DNA from 2 places in the Metabacillus indicus genome. Region 2 is predicted to be linked to the other one. Evidence: riboswitches for the same ligand, from Rfam matches in the RefSeq annotation. Region 2 holds a riboswitch; the other holds the start of a gene.
The links. Region 2 has a riboswitch for cyclic di-AMP ahead of ACK1LH_RS17945 (potassium channel family protein). Riboswitches for the same ligand answer to the same signal wherever they lie in the genome.

Region 1: it holds a riboswitch for cyclic di-AMP, as region 2 does, so the genes downstream of both, ACK1LH_RS13825 (cation:dicarboxylate symporter family transporter) here and ACK1LH_RS17945 (potassium channel family protein) in region 2, are expected to answer to the same signal.

The regions. Positions count from the first base shown of each region.
Region 1 is NZ_CP176757.1:2,692,042-2,700,767, forward strand. It holds gene ACK1LH_RS13805 (VOC family protein) at 1-119, opposite strand, end outside; gene ACK1LH_RS13810 (YqaE/Pmp3 family membrane protein) at 287-469, opposite strand; gene gndA (NADP-dependent phosphogluconate dehydrogenase) at 568-1,980, opposite strand; gene ACK1LH_RS13820 (DNA polymerase IV) at 2,085-3,326, opposite strand; cyclic di-AMP (ydaO/yuaA leader) riboswitch at 3,516-3,656, shown strand; gene ACK1LH_RS13825 (cation:dicarboxylate symporter family transporter) at 3,745-5,007, shown strand; gene ACK1LH_RS13830 (hypothetical protein) at 5,045-5,275, opposite strand; gene ACK1LH_RS13835 (hypothetical protein) at 5,899-6,075, opposite strand; gene msrA (peptide-methionine (S)-S-oxide reductase MsrA) at 6,184-6,711, opposite strand; gene ACK1LH_RS13845 (M20/M25/M40 family metallo-hydrolase) at 6,776-7,900, opposite strand; gene ACK1LH_RS13850 (acyl-CoA carboxylase subunit beta) at 7,919-8,726, opposite strand, start outside.
Region 2 is NZ_CP176757.1:3,492,553-3,501,278, forward strand. It holds gene ACK1LH_RS17930 (acyl-CoA dehydrogenase family protein) at 1-1,080, opposite strand, end outside; gene ACK1LH_RS17935 (ZIP family metal transporter) at 1,260-1,985, shown strand; gene ACK1LH_RS17940 (TrkH family potassium uptake protein) at 2,015-3,331, opposite strand; gene ACK1LH_RS17945 (potassium channel family protein) at 3,350-4,006, opposite strand; cyclic di-AMP (ydaO/yuaA leader) riboswitch at 4,109-4,249, opposite strand; gene ACK1LH_RS17950 (heavy metal translocating P-type ATPase) at 4,977-7,394, opposite strand; gene copZ (copper chaperone CopZ) at 7,623-7,829, opposite strand; gene ACK1LH_RS17960 (metal-sensitive transcriptional regulator) at 7,850-8,176, opposite strand; gene ACK1LH_RS17965 (response regulator transcription factor) at 8,240-8,726, opposite strand, start outside.

The DNA of each region.
Region 1 (8,726 bases), 800 kb from region 2:
GGCATTTCCCCGAATGTTTGAATCGAAACAAGTTCAGCATTTAATGCATCCACATAAAACTTCACTGCCTCTTGACCATTTCCATTTGTCACAATGTAAGGATTTACTGATGTGATCATGTTACACCTCATCGTCATAAATTTAATAAGAACATTTGTTCTGTATTATCATACCATGTACAGCTGCCTTTTGCTACACCCTTTTTAAAAGATGCAATAAATAAAGCCCGTCCCTCTATTTCTCTAGAGGCGGGCTAATTTCCTTCAGAGTCAGCATCTTTTTTAAGTTACCTCACTCCGTACTTCTTCATACGCTTCTCATCTTTTGCATCCTTCACCACAAGCACGGCGTGTATGGCTCCCGGAAGATAAAAAATGAGCGTCAAAATCAGGTTAAGCAGCGCCTGAAACGGTCTGCCGACAAACAGTACGGCAACAGGCGGCAGTAAAATCGCCAATAAATAAAGCATCACATCACCCCGTTCTTTTCTTATCCGTAACATTTTACCCCGATTCAGCGGTTTAGAAACAGCAAAAAACACGGAGCACAAGGCCCCGTGTTCTGTTTTTACTTAGACATCCATTCTGTATGGAAAATGCCTTCTTTATCTGTACGCTGATAAGTGTGCGCTCCGAAATAGTCGCGCTGCGCTTGAATCAGGTTTGCTGGCAATGTAGCCGTGCGGTAGCTGTCATAATAAGAAAGGGCAGCTGAGAAGCTTGGTACCGGAACACCCTGCTCAATAGCAACTGTCAGCACTTTGCGAAGAGCTCCCTGGTAGCTTTCTGCAATCTCCTTGAAGTAAGGATCAAGCAGAAGATTTGCAAGCTCGCCGTCACGGTCATACGCATCTTTGATTTTTTGAAGGAATGCTGCACGGATGATGCATCCTCCTCTGAAAATCATCGCGATGTCGCCATACTGAAGATCCCAGTTGTATTCCTCAGAAGCTGCTCTCATTTGGGCAAAACCTTGGGCATAAGAACAGATCTTGCTCATGTAAAGCGCTTTGCGGACAACTTCAATCAGTTCTTTTTTGTCTCCTTCATATGGTGTCACAGAAGGACCTGAGAGAATGCCGCTCGCTTTTACACGCTCATCTTTCATGGCAGAGATGAAGCGGGCAAATACGGATTCCGTAATAATCGGAAGCGGAACACCTAAATCAAGGGCACTTTTGCTTGTCCATTTTCCAGTTCCTTTTTGTCCTGCTGTATCCAGAATCATATCGACAAGCGGCTTGCCTGTTTCATCATCTGTTTTTGTGAAAATGTCAGCCGTGATTTCAATCAGATAGCTGTCAAGCTCGCCTTTATTCCACTCGGCAAATACTTCGTGGAGTTCCTGTGCAGATAAACCAAGAACATTTTTAAGGATGAAATAAGCTTCTGAAATCAGCTGCATATCGCCGTACTCAATGCCGTTGTGCACCATTTTCACATAGTGGCCGGCACCGTCCGGACCGATGTAAGTTGTACATGGATCTCCGTCCACTTTTGCAGAAATCGCTTCGAAAATCGGCTTTACAAGTTCAAATGCTTCCTTTTGTCCTCCAGGCATGATGGAAGGTCCTTTAAGGGCTCCTTCTTCTCCGCCTGAAACGCCGGTGCCGATAAAGTGAATGCCGCTTTCAGCAAGCTCTTTGTTTCTGCGCTGTGTATCTGTGTAAAGTGTATTTCCTCCGTCGATCAGAATATCGCCTTTATCAAGATGAGGAAGAAGCTGCTCAATCGTTGCATCTGTTGCAAAACCGGCTTTTACCATAAGAAGAATTTTGCGCGGTGTTTCAAGAGACTGAACAAACTCTTCAATGCTGTATGTACCTGTAAGGTTCTTGCCGCTGTGTTCTTTCAGCATTTCTTCTGTTTTATCTGAAGAGCGGTTATAAACGGCCACCGAATAGCCGCGGCTTTCTATATTAAGAGCGAGGTTTTTGCCCATGACGGCCAAACCGATAACGCCAATTTGCTGTTTAGACATGTTTATACTCCCTTTCTGTCCCAAATATCGTTGTTCGCATGAATATGCATTCCTTCTGTAAAATAACACAGTGCCCTTGCTTTTATCAAGAAAAGCGCCTTGTCTCATTCCCTTAAAAAATCTTTATTGAAACTTGTCCCGCTTGTTTTATCATCTTCCAGGCGGACCGCTTTCATCCCGCGTTTTATGACACTTTCGCCAAATTTTTTCTGGATGTCTTCAATCGTCTTATAAAGCGGCTCTTTTTTTGCATCCTCCTGAAAAGAAAACAGATCCAGCTGTTTATAGGCATCTCCTTTTGGGACAAGGTCCTGGCACGTCACCCCGAGCAACCGTACCGGCTCTCCTGTCCAGTGCCTGTCAAAAATCTCTTTGGCGTGAGTGTACAGCTCTTCTTTTTCACCAAGCGGGTTATTGACTGTCCGACTGCGGGTAAATGTGCTCCGGTCTGAGTAGCGGATCGTAATAAAGATTTTTGTTCCGAGCACCTCTTTCCGCTTCATCCGCATGCTGACTGACTGGGAAAGGCGGTTCAGGGTATCATACAGGACGCGCACATCGCTTGAATCTTTGGAGAGAGTGGTTGAATTCCCTATGCTCTTAAAATCATTGATGCTGTCCGGGTTAACTTCTCTGCTGTCTATGCCGTTTGCCCGTTTTTTCAGCCGTTCACCGTTTATGCCCAGGAGCTGTTTCAATGAAATCGGATCGGCTTCAGCCAAATCTTTGATTGTTTTGACGCCGATGGTGAGAAGTTTTTCTGCCGTTTTTTCCCCCACTCCGTGCATCTCGCCTGCTGGAAGCGGCCACAGTGTCTCGTGAAGCTCCCTCTTTCTGAGGACGGTGATGCCGAGGGGCTTTTTCATATTGGAAGCCATCTTGGCCAGGAATTTATTCGGTGCAATGCCGATACTTGAAGGCAAAAGCAGTTCTTCGAGCAATCGCTGCTGAATCGTTTTTGCCACTTGAAGCGGATTGCCTTCCTTCAAATATTCCGTCAAATCCAAATACCCTTCATCTATAGAGACAGGCTCAACCAGATCCGTAAATTCTCTTAAAAGGTCAAACATCGCTCTGGATGCCTTCCGGTACCGGTCAAAATTCGGTTTCCTGACAATCAGTTCAGGGCAATGGCGCTTCGCCTGCCACAACGGCATGGTTGTTTTCACGCCTCTGGCCCTTGCCTCATAGCTGCACGTCACAACAATACCCTTCCGCTCTTCCACATTTCCGGCTATGGCGAGCGGCTTTCCCCTCAGTTCAGGCTCAAACGCCATCTCAACAGATGCGTAAAAACTGTTCATATCCACATGGAGAATGACCCTTGGACCGCTCTGCTGTTTCATGCCGTTCAACTTCTTTCCAAACTGTTATAGTGCCTCAATTTTATCACAGTCAGCAGATGAACCGCTAATGATGGGGGCGGAATTAGAAAAGCGCAAAAATTTGATCCTTTCTTACTTTTTATAAAACAATTGACAGATTCCCCTTATCACAAGTAAATTATATCTTGTGTGTTTTTACGGTCCGTTAAATTTCATAACAAGCTTAATCTATTCAGAGCGGGGGAATCATGCATTTGGTAAGGCTCTTACCTTGGGGTGAATCCGTAAATGGAAGGGAACTCTCAATCCCGAATCCGACAGTTAACCTCGTCTGCTTTATTGGGAGAAAGACTTTAATTGTGTATTAAAGACCTTTCTTACTTTAGATTGGTCTTTTTTTGTATTTTCAGAATTCTTACATCTCAGAGGAGGTTCTTCTATGAAAAAAATTCGTTTGGGACTGGCTTCCCAAATTTTTATTGGTTTGACTTTAGGTATTTTAGTAGGTGTTGTCTGGTTTAATGACCCCCGAGTTGCCGCAGTTTTGCAGCCGCTTGGAGATTTGTTTTTGCGTTTGATCAAAATGATTGTCATTCCGATTGTTATCTCTAGCCTGATCGTTGGAGTTGCAGGTGCTGGGAATGGAAAAAACGTTGGAAGACTCGGCGGAAAAACCATTCTTTATTTTGAAATCATTACAACTGTTGCGATTGTCCTCGGCGTATTGCTTGCAAACGTCTTTCAGCCGGGGCAAGGAGTTGACCTTGAATCTGCCCAAAAAACAGATATCCAGCAGTATGTCGATACATCTGAAGAACAAAGTGAAAAATCGGTTGCCGAAACGTTCCTTCATATCGTGCCGACGAACTTCTTTAAATCTGTCGTAGAAGGCGATATGCTTGCCATCATCTTTTTCTCCGTCCTCTTCGGACTTGGCGTAGCAGCCATCGGAGAACGGGGAAAGCCGGTCCTTCAGTTCTTTGACGGTGTTTCACACGCGATGTTCCACGTCGTCAACCTTGTGATGAAAGTGGCTCCTCTCGGCGTGTTCGCCCTGATTGGAGTAACCGTTTCGAAATTCGGAATTGACTCACTGCTTTCACTTGGAAAATTGGTTCTATTAGTATATGCTGCCCTGATTTTCTTCCTGATTGTAGTACTAGGGGCAGTTGCCAAATGGGCAGGCGTCAATATCTTTTCCCTGCTTCGCTACATTAAGGACGAGCTGCTGCTTGCGTTCAGTACATCAAGTTCTGAAACTGTCCTGCCCCGAATCATGGAAAAGCTTGAAAAGATGGGATGCCCTAAAGGAATTGTGTCCTTCGTCGTTCCTATTGGATACACTTTTAACCTTGACGGATCAGTCCTCTATCAGGCCATCGCTGCCTTGTTCCTTGCACAGGTTTACGGCATCGAACTGACAATCGTTCAGCAATTGACTCTGATTTTAGTCTTGATGGTTACGTCTAAAGGAATGGCTGCCGTTCCTGGAACATCCTTCGTCGTTCTGCTTGCCACTCTCGGAACAATCGGCATTCCGGCAGAAGGACTTGCCTTCATTGCAGGGGTGGACCGCATCATGGATATGGCCCGCACAGTTGTCAACCTTGTCGGCAATACCCTTGCTGCCATCGTGATGTCGAAATCCGAAGGCCAGTATAACCGGATTAAAGCGAATGAAGTCATGAAAGCAAGTGCATAAATAAGTTGAGCCCCCGGAAAATGTCCCGGGGGTTTTGTTAATTCTTATTGTACTTCTTGAATACATATGTAAGCACTCCTCCAACAATCCCGATCATGGCAGCAACCGGTGCAGAAAACACAAATCCGAATGCTATTGCAAATCCGACTCCGGCACCTACGGACGGGTCCTCGTTAGGATAAAGTTCTGCAAAGAGTGCCAGCCCCAGACAGATTAGAATAAATGATCCAATCTCTGTAATCAAAAACCCCTGAAAAAAATGTTTCATCTTATGCTCCTCATGATTTTATTGAAGTTCTCTCTCGTGAGAACATGGATTGTGTATTTGCTTACCCTCCACCCATCGATTTTCGGTATCAGAGGGTACGATTCACCACTTTGCTTACCCTCTCACATCGTTTCTCAGTTTGCGGGGGTACGATTCACTGCTTTGCTTACCCTCCCACATCGTTTCTCGGTTTCCGAGGGTACGATTCACCACTTTGCTTACCCTCCCACATCGTTTCTCAGTTTCCGAGGGTACGATTCACCACTTTGCTTACCCTCCACCCATCGTTTCTCAGTTTCCGAGGGTACGATTCACCACTTTGCTTACCCTCCCACATCGTTTCTCAGTTTCCGAGGGTACGATTCACCACTTTGCTTACCCTCGCAGTTCGTTTTTCGGTATCCGAGGGTACGATTCGTACATTTGCTTACCCTCCCACATCGTTTCTCAGTTTCCGAGGGTACGATTCACCACTTTGCTTACCCTCTCACATCGTTTCTCAGTTTCCGAGGGTACGATTCACTCTTTAAATGACTCTCTAATGCTGCTAGCCTCAAGCTTCCTTCCACGAATTCAAAAACACATCATCCCTTACAAGAATGATGTGCTCCGCTTGACCCTGATTACTTGCACTCTACTTTATCAAATCCAAACCGCTCCAGAAATTCATTGTAAGCTTCCATTCTGCCGAGGATTTTTCCTCTTTCCAGCTCTTCCATGTTCTCCTGGAGGAGTTTGCAGTTTTCTTCGGCTCTTGTTTTCACATATGATGCAATGGCACTTTCATTAAATGTATTCATTGTAATCACTCTCCTTATTATGGAAAATACCCATTGCAGGTTTAATACAAACACAGAGCCGAACATCGAAAAAGCCCTCCGTCCAAATGAACAGAGGGCTTGCTTGCTTTATTTCTTCCAGTTGTTCCGGATAAATTCTTCTCTTCCGGACTCTTCGCGCTCCTGCTTGTACTTTTCAGGGTTTTTCGCGTAGAATTTCTGATGGTATTCTTCTGCCGGATAAAATGGAGCGGCAGGAAGGATTTCAGTCACAACAGGTTTTTGAAAGCGTCCGCTTGCTTCAATTTCCTGCTTTGTTTTCTCAGCCTTCAGCTTTTGCTCTTCTGTGTGATAGAAAATGGCTGTGCGGTACTGGCTGCCGCGGTCAAAGAACTGGCCGCCGTCATCTGTCGGATCAATCTGCGGCCAATAGAGCTCAAGCAGGGTGTCATAGGAAAAAACATCCGGATCAAAGGTAATTTCGACCGCTTCCCTGTGTCCTGTATCACCTGTTTTGATTTGTTCATATGACGGATTATCAAGGTTTCCTCCCGTATAGCCCGAAACGACTTCAATAATGCCCGGCTGTTCGTCGAACGGCTTCACCATGCACCAAAAACAGCCGCCTGCAAATGTTGCCTTTTCTCTTCTTCCCATGATATGCACCTCTTTCTATGATGTAAAACAGCAGACACAATCCATGTGCCTGCCATCTTTTCACTTATTCGCTTTTAGCTACTTCTTTGATTATTGATACCACAAGTTCAGCTGTTTTGACAAGTTCTTCGATTGGCATCTTTTCATTTGTCGTGTGGATGTCTTCGTATCCGACAGCAAGGTTGACAGTCGGAATATCAAAGCCGGCAATCACGTTGGCGTCACTTCCGCCGCCGCTTGTCTGAAGCTCGCTTGTACGGCCGATGTTTGCTGCCGCGCGCTTTGCCACTTCTACAACGTGATCTCCTTCGCCAAACTTAAAGCCAGGATACATCACTTCGATTTCAACTTCTGCACGGCCTCCCATTTCAGCCGCCGCACTTTCGAACGCTTCTTTCATTTTAGCAGTTTGGGCTTCCATTTTTTCAGGAACGAGTGATCTCGCTTCAGCCAGGATATTCACTTGGTCGCACACAATGTTTGTTTGTGTGCCTCCTTCAAATCGGCCGATGTTTGCTGTTGTTTCATGGTCGATTCTTCCAAGCGGCATTTTCGCAATGGCTTTTGAAGCAATCGTAATCGCAGAAATGCCCTTTTCCGGTGCAACGCCTGCGTGGGCCGTTTTGCCGAAAATAGAAGCTCTCACTTTTGCCTGTGTCGGAGCAGCCACAATAATGGTTCCTACTTTTCCATCACTGTCGAGAGCATAACCGAATTTAGCCGTCACTTTAGAACCGTCCAACGCTTTTGCGCCTACAAGGCCGGACTCTTCTCCAACTGTGATGATAAATTCAATTTTCCCGTGAGCGATGTTGTTTTCTTTCAGCACACGAACTGCCTCAAGCATGGCTGATAATCCCGTTTTGTCATCTGCCCCAAGAATCGTTGTGCCGTCTGTTACAATGTATCCGTCTTTAATAGAAGGTTTAATTCCTTTTCCCGGAACGACTGTGTCCATATGGGATGTAAAATAAATCGGATCAATGCCGTCCTTTACAGCATCCAGCGTGCAGATCAGGTTGCCTGCTCCGTGTCCAGTAATACTTGTTGTATCATCTTCTTCAACGCGGACGCCAAGTGCTTCAAACTTTTCAGTCAGGACTTTGGCGATTTCTGTTTCGAATTTTGTTTCGGAATCAATTTGAACAAGCTCTAAAAATTCATTCACTAAACGTTCTTGATTAATCATTTTTGTTTCCTCCTAGGCTTAAAGCGGAATGTTTCCATGTTTTTTGGCAGGACGCTGTTCCTGCTTTGTACGCAGCATCTCAAGCGCCTGAATAAGCTTTATTCTTGTATCGCGGGGGTCAATTACGTCATCGACCATCCCCTGGCTTGCTGCCACGTAAGGATTGGCGAATTTTTCGCGGTACTCCTCAATTTTGGCTGCCCGCGTTTCTTCCGGGTTCTCGCTGTTTTCAATTTCTCTGGCAAAAATAATATTTGCAGCACCCTGAGGACCCATAACAGCAATCTCGGCATTCGGCCATGCAAAAACCAGATCCGCTCCGATCGACTTGCTGTTCAGCGCCACATACGCTCCGCCGTATGCTTTGCGGAGAATGACCGTAAGCTTTGGCACCGTTGCCTCTGAGTAGGCATATAAGATTTTTGCCCCGTGGCGGATAATTCCCCCGTGCTCCTGTTTAATTCCCGGGAAAAAGCCGGTCACATCTTCAAAAGTAATCAGCGGAATCTGGAATGAATCGCAGAAGCGAATGAATCTGGATGCTTTGTCAGATGAATCGATATCAAGCCCGCCGGCCATATATTTCGGCTGATTGCAGACAAGGCCCACAACTTCTCCTTTGATGCGCGCAAACCCGACAACAATGTTTTTGGCAAAGTCTTTTTGAACCTCGTAAAAAGATCCTGCATCTGCGACTTCCTCTATGACCACTCTGACGTCATAAGGCCTAAGGGCGTCAAACGGAATGCAGTCCGTCAGGTTCGGCCTGTAGTCAGACTCTTCTTCATGCGGCAGAACCGGCGTTTTTTCCTGGTTGTTCTGCGGC
Region 2 (8,726 bases):
TCTTGCCTTTAACAAGGCGATAAACAGCCTTGTCAGGGCTTTCTCCTCTTCTGTTGCAGTTTTTTCTCTTGCCGATTTTTCAAACAGCTCGATCATTTCAAAGCAGGCACTTGTCTGAACCTCCTGCTTGACGGCCATTTTGACAAGTGTTTCTTTAATCATCGGGGACTCTGTTAGCTTCTTGCCGAATGCTTCACGTTTATCGGCGTAGGACTTTGCTTCTACATAAGCTCTTCTCATAATGCCTGCGGATGCAATCGCGTTGCAGATTCTTGATAAATTAAGCGCTTCCATCATATAGTAAAACCCTTTAGAAGGATCTCCAATCAAGTAAGCTTGTGCGCCCGTCAGTTCAACTTCAGCAGAAGGGACAGCACGGACACCGAGCTTGTCCTTTAAACGCCTGACTGACAGGTGATTCAGCGTTCCGTCGTCTTTTCTCCAAGGTACAAGAAAGAGAGACAGCCCTTTCGTTCCCTGAGGGGCACCCTCCATTCTTGCCAATACAGCGGCAGCCCCGCAGGCACCGGCATTGCTTGCAAAATACTTTTCCCCATAAAGCCTGTACCCGTCATTTGTTTTCACTGCCTTAGTCTCATTAGCTCCTACATCTGAGCCTCCCTGCCGTTCTGTTAAAAAAGTCGCTCCTTCATACAGCTCTGTGTCGCCTGTTGAAATAAGATGAGGCAAGAACCTTGCTTTTACTTCATCATCTGCGTATTCATCGACAAGGTAAGCCGTCGCCATCGTCAGTGTGACCGGACAGTAAAAACCTGATTCCACCTGTGACAGCACATATCCGAGAGCATACGAGTAATGATAGGTTACTTTTCTGCCAAGCTCAGGCACCGGCTTATGCAAGTACCCGACAATTCCGGTCCCGTACGTTTCTTCAATCGTCTTTTTATAGCCCTCATTCAGCCATATTTCAGACGCATCGTTTCCGTATTTATCATAGCGGATCAGCTTCGGCTGTCCCTCCCTGTCTGTGTGTGCGGCACGCCTGTCAAATTCCCCGTAGCAGCGTTTATAAAAAGAAGAAAGACGGGTAATTGTATATTCATACAGTTCATGATCCATATACTTTTTCAAGTTAAACAGCAGATTTGCTTCCAATGATTGTGCACCCCGTTTCAGTAAATGCGTTCACTTCTTATTTTACTGAAAATTCAAATCTTTTACATATGTTTCTTCGTATTCTTTTAACAATCTTTGGAAAGCTATAGATAGAAAATTCGGGGCAGGAGGGAGTCAGACAAATGCTTCAGGCAGCACTTTGGGGAGCTTTTGCTGGTTCCTCTATTTTGCTGGGCGCATTGCTTGGCATTTATAAGGAAATCCCAAGGAGAATTCTTGGGTGGATAATGTCGTTTGGTACAGGTGTTTTAATAGGGGCAGCTTCCTTTGAACTTTTGAGGGAATCTGTAGATGATGGCGGCTTGATGACCGCATCAGCGGGATTTATCATTGGTTCGCTGACCTTTACCATCAGTGAACTGCTGATTACGAAAAAAGGGGGCAGCGACCGAAAACGCTCAGACAAAAATCCCGAGAATCATTCGGGAGTCTCGATTTTTATCGGCACGGTCATCGATGCCATACCCGAGTCCGTCATCATCGGAGTCAGCCTGCTTCAGGAAAATGCCGTCAGTTTCCTGATGGTCACAGCTGTTTTTATCAGCAATTTCCCGGAGGGACTTTCAAGCTCTGTGGGACTGCGCAAGGACGGGTATTCAAAAAAGAAAATCCTTCTCATGTGGCTCATCGTTCTTGTGCTGTCCTCTTTAAGTTCGTTTCTTGGATATACGCTCCTTCAGCAGGCAGGCCCTGCCGTCATAGCAGGAATAGGCGCCTTTGCCGCAGGGGGAATTATCGCTATGGTTGCTTCGACCATGATGCCTGAAGCGTTTGAAGAGGGCGGCCCGGTAGTAGGCTTTATTGCTTCCATTGGTGTACTGGCTTCATTAATCTTATCTAACTTGTAAAAGGGCCCCGCTTTTGCGGAGCCCTTTTCTCATCCTGTTAAAATGTCTTCATTTGGATATTTGATTTTTTCTTTCTTTGGTTTCGCCAATGAGAACAGAAGTGTAAGAGGCCCAACTTTTCCAATAAACATAATGATGATGATTACTTCTTTCCCAAGATCCGACAGGCTGCCGGTGATCCCCATCGATAACCCAACCGTTCCAAAGGCGGAAACGACTTCAAAGAGGATTTCTATAAATGAGGCTTTTTCTGACAGGGTCATAATAAAGATTGCTGTCAGTACAAACATCAAGCTTACCATCGCAATAGCCAGCGCCTTAAGAATAAACCTCGGATGGATGCTTCTTCTCCCGATTGTCAAATCTTCTTTTCCGCGCAGGAAGGTAATGGTCGCAAAGACAATAATGATCGCTGTCGTCAATTTAATCCCGCCCGCAGTCGATGCACTGCCGCCCCCGATAAACATGAGAATGATCATCAGAAAAAGAGTCGCTTCATCAAGGCTCGCCATATCGAGTGTGTTAAAACCTGCTGTTCTCGGAGAAACCGCCTGGAAATAGGAGGCAAGCAGCTTGCTTCCTGAAGACAGATTCCCGAGTGTTTCCGGATTGCTGTACTCCACGAAGAAGATAAAAAACATGGCAAACACATTTAAAACGAGCGTGCCGATCAGCATGATTCTTGTATGAAGAGAAAATTTGCTGAACTTCCGTTTTTTCCATATATCCAGGAGTACGGTAAACCCAATCCCCCCGATGATAAACAGGGAGGAAATAACGATATTGACCAAAGGATCATTTACATAGCGGATAATATTATCCGGCCACAGGGCAAATCCGGCATTATTAAAAGCTGATATGGAGTGAAAAAAGCTGTAGAAAAGACCTTTGGACCAGCCAAATTCTGGAACCCAGCGGATTGATAAAAAGACCATGGCAACAAATTCAATCAAGATGGAAAACAAAAACAAGTGTTTGACAAGATTGACCACTCCGCCAAGAGATGTTTGGTTAAGCGCATGCTGCATCACAAGACGTTCTTTTATCCCAATCTTCCTGCCAAGGACCATATAAATCAGGATGGCAAAAGACATAATACCAAGTCCGCCAAGCTGAATAAGGAGAGCGATAATGGTCTGCCCGAATGTAGTAAATGTGCTTCCCGGATCAACCGTAGCAAGACCTGTAACCGTCATGGCAGATGCTGCAATAAATAGGGCGTCAAGCCATCTGACAGACTCATGCGTAGCGAATGGCAATTTCAGAAGAACCGTTCCAAGCACAATGCCGGCTGCAAAAACGACGACAAGCAGCTGAGAAGGATTTAATCGTGTTAACCTCTGCATTCTTTTTCTGCTGAACACCTACATCCCCTCCTCCTCAAACCTTGAAATGTCTTTATTGCGTCCGATGACAAGCAGAATATCACCGCTTTTAATGAATTCTTCTGCAGGCGGGGAAACAATGATTTCTTCCTCCCGCTGAATCCCTACAATGTTGCAGCCGTATCTTGATCTGATATCCAGATCAATAAGCGTTTTCCTGTGGATTTTGGAGGTCGCCAAAAGCTCCGCCATACTGTAATCCTTTGAAAGTTCAATGTAATCAACCATTTTTTCAGAAAAGATATAATGCGCGATCCGCTTTGCCATATCGCGCTCGGGATGAATCACTTTGTCTGCTCCTATTTTGTCTAAAACTTTATGATGATAGTCATTTTGGGCTTTTGCCCAGACCTGCGGAATCTTCATTTCTTTCAAAAGCAGAGTAGTCAGGATGCTCCCTTCAATATCATCTCCAAAAGAAACAAAGGCATGATCCACATTCCGGACCCCCAGCTGCTTTAGTGTTGCTTCATCAATCGCATTTGCCTGCACAGCAAGAGTGGCATATTGAGAATAGTACTGCACCTTTTCATCATCTTTATCAACTGCCAGCACTTCAATTCCCATTTCATGAAATTCCTTTACAAGACTTCCTCCGAAACGTCCAAGCCCAAAAACCGCAAACTGCTTTCTCACCTGATTTTCCTTCTTTCAATCCATTAATTTTGCACACAAAAAAGACACAGAGGTTCCATGAACCACTGCGCCTGTTTTTTCAGACTGCAATATGTTTCATTTATCCTCTCTCAAGAACGCTTGCGAAGTTAGCTGTCGGATTCGGGCCATGAGAGTAGCCCTACCTGTAAAGGATTCACCCCGAGCTGCAGTCTGCAGCAAATTTGGGTCCCCCGCTCCTAATGGATTCAGCGATTTAAGAACATATGAATGTGAGTTATGAGAGTATCTTACTCCTGTTGGAATGGACAGTAAAGAGGCATATTCGGGCAAAAAGCTTTAATTTTACGTGTAAATCGTTTGGTTAAGCGCTTACATATGTGTTTTGCTGACTCTGGCTGTAAATTTTAGGGTTTCTCGGATATTGTACTAGTGAACTTTGATGCTGATATCTGAACCGCAGGAGGGACATGACTCGTTACCGCCGACTTTTGCCTTTTTTCTGCCGACTCCCGTGTTTTATCTACCGACTTTTGAACTTTCACTGCCAACTTCATCCATTTTACATCCAACTCTCTCTGCAGGCGGTTCCCACAGTATAACTTCGTTTTCCCTAGAAAAAGAAGGCATCTAAAGAGGGCTTCTGCCTGGCTAACGATCCAGCTCAGTTTTAGAACCAAATCTCCGTAAAATCAACAATCATACAGCGAATAAAAGGCCAGAATACCTCTTTTCTAGAAACCTTGTGACCGAGTTCAGCGTTCCGCTAGAAAAAGAGGTCATCTCAGAGGGCTCCAGTCCGGCTAACGATCCAAAGTCAGAGTCTAACAGTCCAAACTGCCTTGCTAATAAGCGAAATACCGGGTCTAACAATCCAAAACAAGCATCTAACAATCCGAGGTCAATTCAGAGCCGGATCCCCATCATTTACAGCAGGCAATCACTGCATCAAAAAAACCAGGCCGCCGCAGCAGACCTGGTTTCGATCTCTTTATAATTTTGCACGCTGCAATCTCAAGGCATTCAGTACGACTGATACGGAACTGAAGGCCATGGCTGCTCCGGCAAGCCATGGTGCAAGCAGCCCTGCCGCTGCCACTGGAATGCCAAGCGTATTATACCCAAAAGCCCAAAAGAGGTTCTGCTTAATGTTGCGGATGGTCAGCTTGCTCATGTAGATGGCATCCGCAATGCTGTTTAAATCGCCTCTCATCAGCGTAATATCTGCCGCTTCCATGGCGATGTCCGTTCCTGTGCCGATTGCCATGCCTGTGTCTGCAGCAGCAAGGGCGGGAGCATCGTTAATGCCGTCCCCAACCATCGCCACTTTTTTCCCGGCCTTCTGAAGGTTTATCACTTCTTCTGCTTTTCCTTCAGGAAGCACTTCAGCAATGACATGCTCAATGCCCGCAGCTTTTGCGATTGCCTGCGCTGTCCGTTCGTTGTCGCCGGTCATCATGATGACGTCGAGTCCCATCTGCTTTAAGCGTTCAACCGCTGCTTTAGATGTCTCTTTAATCGTATCCGCTACAGCGATCAAGCCCGCCAGTTCTCCGTCAATTGCTGCAAGCATAGCCGTTTTCCCGTCAGCTTCCAGGCGTTCTTTTTCTGAAAGAGCTGCTTGCGCGTCAACTCCGTATTTATCCATAAGGCGTATGGTGCCAATCAGCACTTCATGGCCTGCTGCCTCAGCTTTAATACCAAAGCCAGGTACAGCTTCAAACTTGCTTGCTTCTGCGAGCTCGACGCCTTTCTCTCTTGCTCCGGCGACAATGGCCTGGGCGAGAGGATGCTCAGACTGATTTTCTGCTGCAGCGACCAGCTTCAGGACAGTCTCTTCATCACGGTCACCATAGAGAATCACATCCGTTAATTCCGGTTCCCCTTTTGTCACAGTACCGGTTTTATCTAAAACAACCGTATCCACAAGGTGTGCCGTCTCCAGGTGTTCTCCGCCTTTAAAAAGAATACCCGCTTCAGCAGCGCGCCCGGAACCTGCCATGATGGAGGTAGGCGTAGCAAGGCCCAGTGCACATGGACATGCGATGACAAGCACCGCAATCATTTTTTCAAGCGCTCCTGCAAAGTTTCCCTGGTCAACCCATAAGATCCAAATCAGGAACGTTAGAACGGCAATCCCGACAACGATCGGAACGAATATGCCTGAAATTTGATCAGCGAGACGCTGAATCGGCGCTTTTGACGTTTGTGCCTGCTCAACCACTTTAATGATTTGTGCAAGCGCTGAATCCTTGCCGACTTTCGTTGCTTTCACCTTAACGAAGCCATTTTTATTAATGGTTGCTCCATAGACTTGATCACCAGGTGATTTATCGGCAGGAATGCTTTCACCTGTCAGCATGGATTCATCAAATGCTGAGATCCCCTCTATAATTTCACCATCAACCGGCACTTTTTCTCCCGGTTTAATTAACACGGTGTCTCCTGCTGCAACTTCTTCAAGAGGCACCTCAAGTTCGGTGCCGTTCCTGATCACCCTTGCTGTTTTTGCCTGAAGTCCCATCAGTTTTTTTATGGCTTCTGACGATCTTCCTTTTGCTTTAACCTCAAACAGCTTTCCGAGCAGAATCAGGGTAATCAGCACAGCACTCGTTTCAAAATACAGCTCCGGCATATGACCGGCATGCCCGATGGACTCTATTGTCAAATAGAGACTGTAGAAATAGGCAGCTGATGTTCCAAGTGCAACAAGAACGTCCATGTTGGCACTCTTATTTTTAAGTGCTTTGTAGGCGCCAATGTAAAACTGGCCTCCAATTATAAATTGAACCGGAGTTGCGAGAATCAGCTGAAACCAGGGATTCATAAACAGTTCCGGCACATACATCCATGAGGTGAAGGAGAAATGACCGACCATTGACCAGAGCAGGGGAATTGAAAGGATGGCCGATAATATAAATTTTCTCTGCTGCTTCCCAATCTCTTTTTGCTTGCGGTCTGCTGTATCTTCATGGCCCTTCTCTGCTTTGACACTTGCTCCATACCCCAGTTTTTCAATCCGCTTGATCATATCCTGAGGTGTAATAACAGAAGGGCTGTATTCAACCGAACCTGTTTCAAGAGCTAAGTTAACGGTTGCTTTTGATACGCCTTCGAGCTTGTTCAGTCCTTTTTCAATTCTTGCCGAACAAGCTGCACACGTCATTCCGCTAATACTGAATTCAGCTTTTTCAAGACTGACTCCGTATCCCAGATCCTCTACCTTTTGATGAATGGCTGCGCTGTTCGTTTTTCCCTGATCGAATGTGACGGAAGCTTTCTCGAGAGCGAGGTTCACTGTTGCCTGCTCAACTCCCTCAATCTTATTCAGGCCTCTTTCAATTCTGTTTGAACAGGCTGCACACGTCATTCCGGTTATTTGAAAATTGGTTTCTTTGAGATTGCTCATTTAGAGTCCCTCCATATACCACATAGGGGTATATATTTCTAAAAAAGAAAACGTGCGGTTTAGCACGGTTTCTCTGGTTAAAATAAAGCGATTGCGCTTTTCTCATTGTCCAGCTCCATCGCCTAACTCCTCGGCCAGAACGGCTCCGCCAAAAAAAGCAAACCCGGCTTTTTCCGGCGGATCCTTTTCTGCCCTTCGGAGCTGACCAAGGCGATTCCGCTTTTCGTTTTATTCCACCTCATACCCCTGATCATCAATAGCTTCTTTGATGGCAGCCAGGTTCACTTTTTCCGGGTTGTACTCGACAGCTACTGTGCCTTCGTTAAGATTGACTTTTACTGATGTGACACCGTTTAGTTCACCCACGCCGCCTTCTACTGCTTTCACACAATGGTTGCATGACATTCCCTGTACATTCAATGTTGCGTTTTCCATATTGTATCTCCCCTTTTGTTTTATTTCATTAGACGTTTAACAGTTACAAGTACTTCATCGATGACTTCAAGATCACCATCCTGGATGCGTTCGACCAGACAGCTTTTCATGTGGCCTTCAAGAAGAATTTTGCTGACGGAATTCAGGGCAGATTGTACAGCAGCTATTTGAGTCAGAACATCATCACAATAGGTATCCTTATCAATCAGCCCTTTTACTCCCCGAATCTGGCCTTCTATTCTGTTCAGCCGTGTCACTAAATTCTTTTTAGTTGTTTCCGAATGATGGCTCTTTCGGTCTGTTCCTGGAACATGACAGCTTTCAGGTTCATTTGCGTGATCAACCATGTCATGCACCTCCTTGATTTAAATTTACCATACCCCCCTACCCTATGTAAAGGAAAAAACCGCCTATTTTTTTTCGTCTGTCCACTTGTAGCCTGCACCCCATACCGTTTGAAGGTGTTCTTCAACCGGAAAGCCTGTTTTTCTAAGTTTGTCCCGGATATGTCTCACGTGAGAATCGACCGTTCTGCCGTCTGTATCTGCCTCATATCCCCATACTGCCGTAATCAGGTGGTCCCGGTCAAACACCCTGTTCCGGTTTTGCAGAAAAAGACCGGCCAGTCGAAATTCTTTTGGGGTAAAAGGAATTGTTTTCTCTCGGTAAACAGCTTCCTGCTTATTTTCATCCCACTTTAATCCCCTGAATTCAATTGCAGGGTTGTTTCGCGTTCTTCTTAGAATGGCTTCAATTCTTGCAAGCAATTCGGATTCATCAAACGGTTTCGTCAGATAGTCATCCGCACCGGCCCTGAGTCCTTTTACAATATCCGCCTTATGATCCCGGGCGGTGACCATAATAATCGGAATATCTGAAAACAGCCTGATCTCCCTG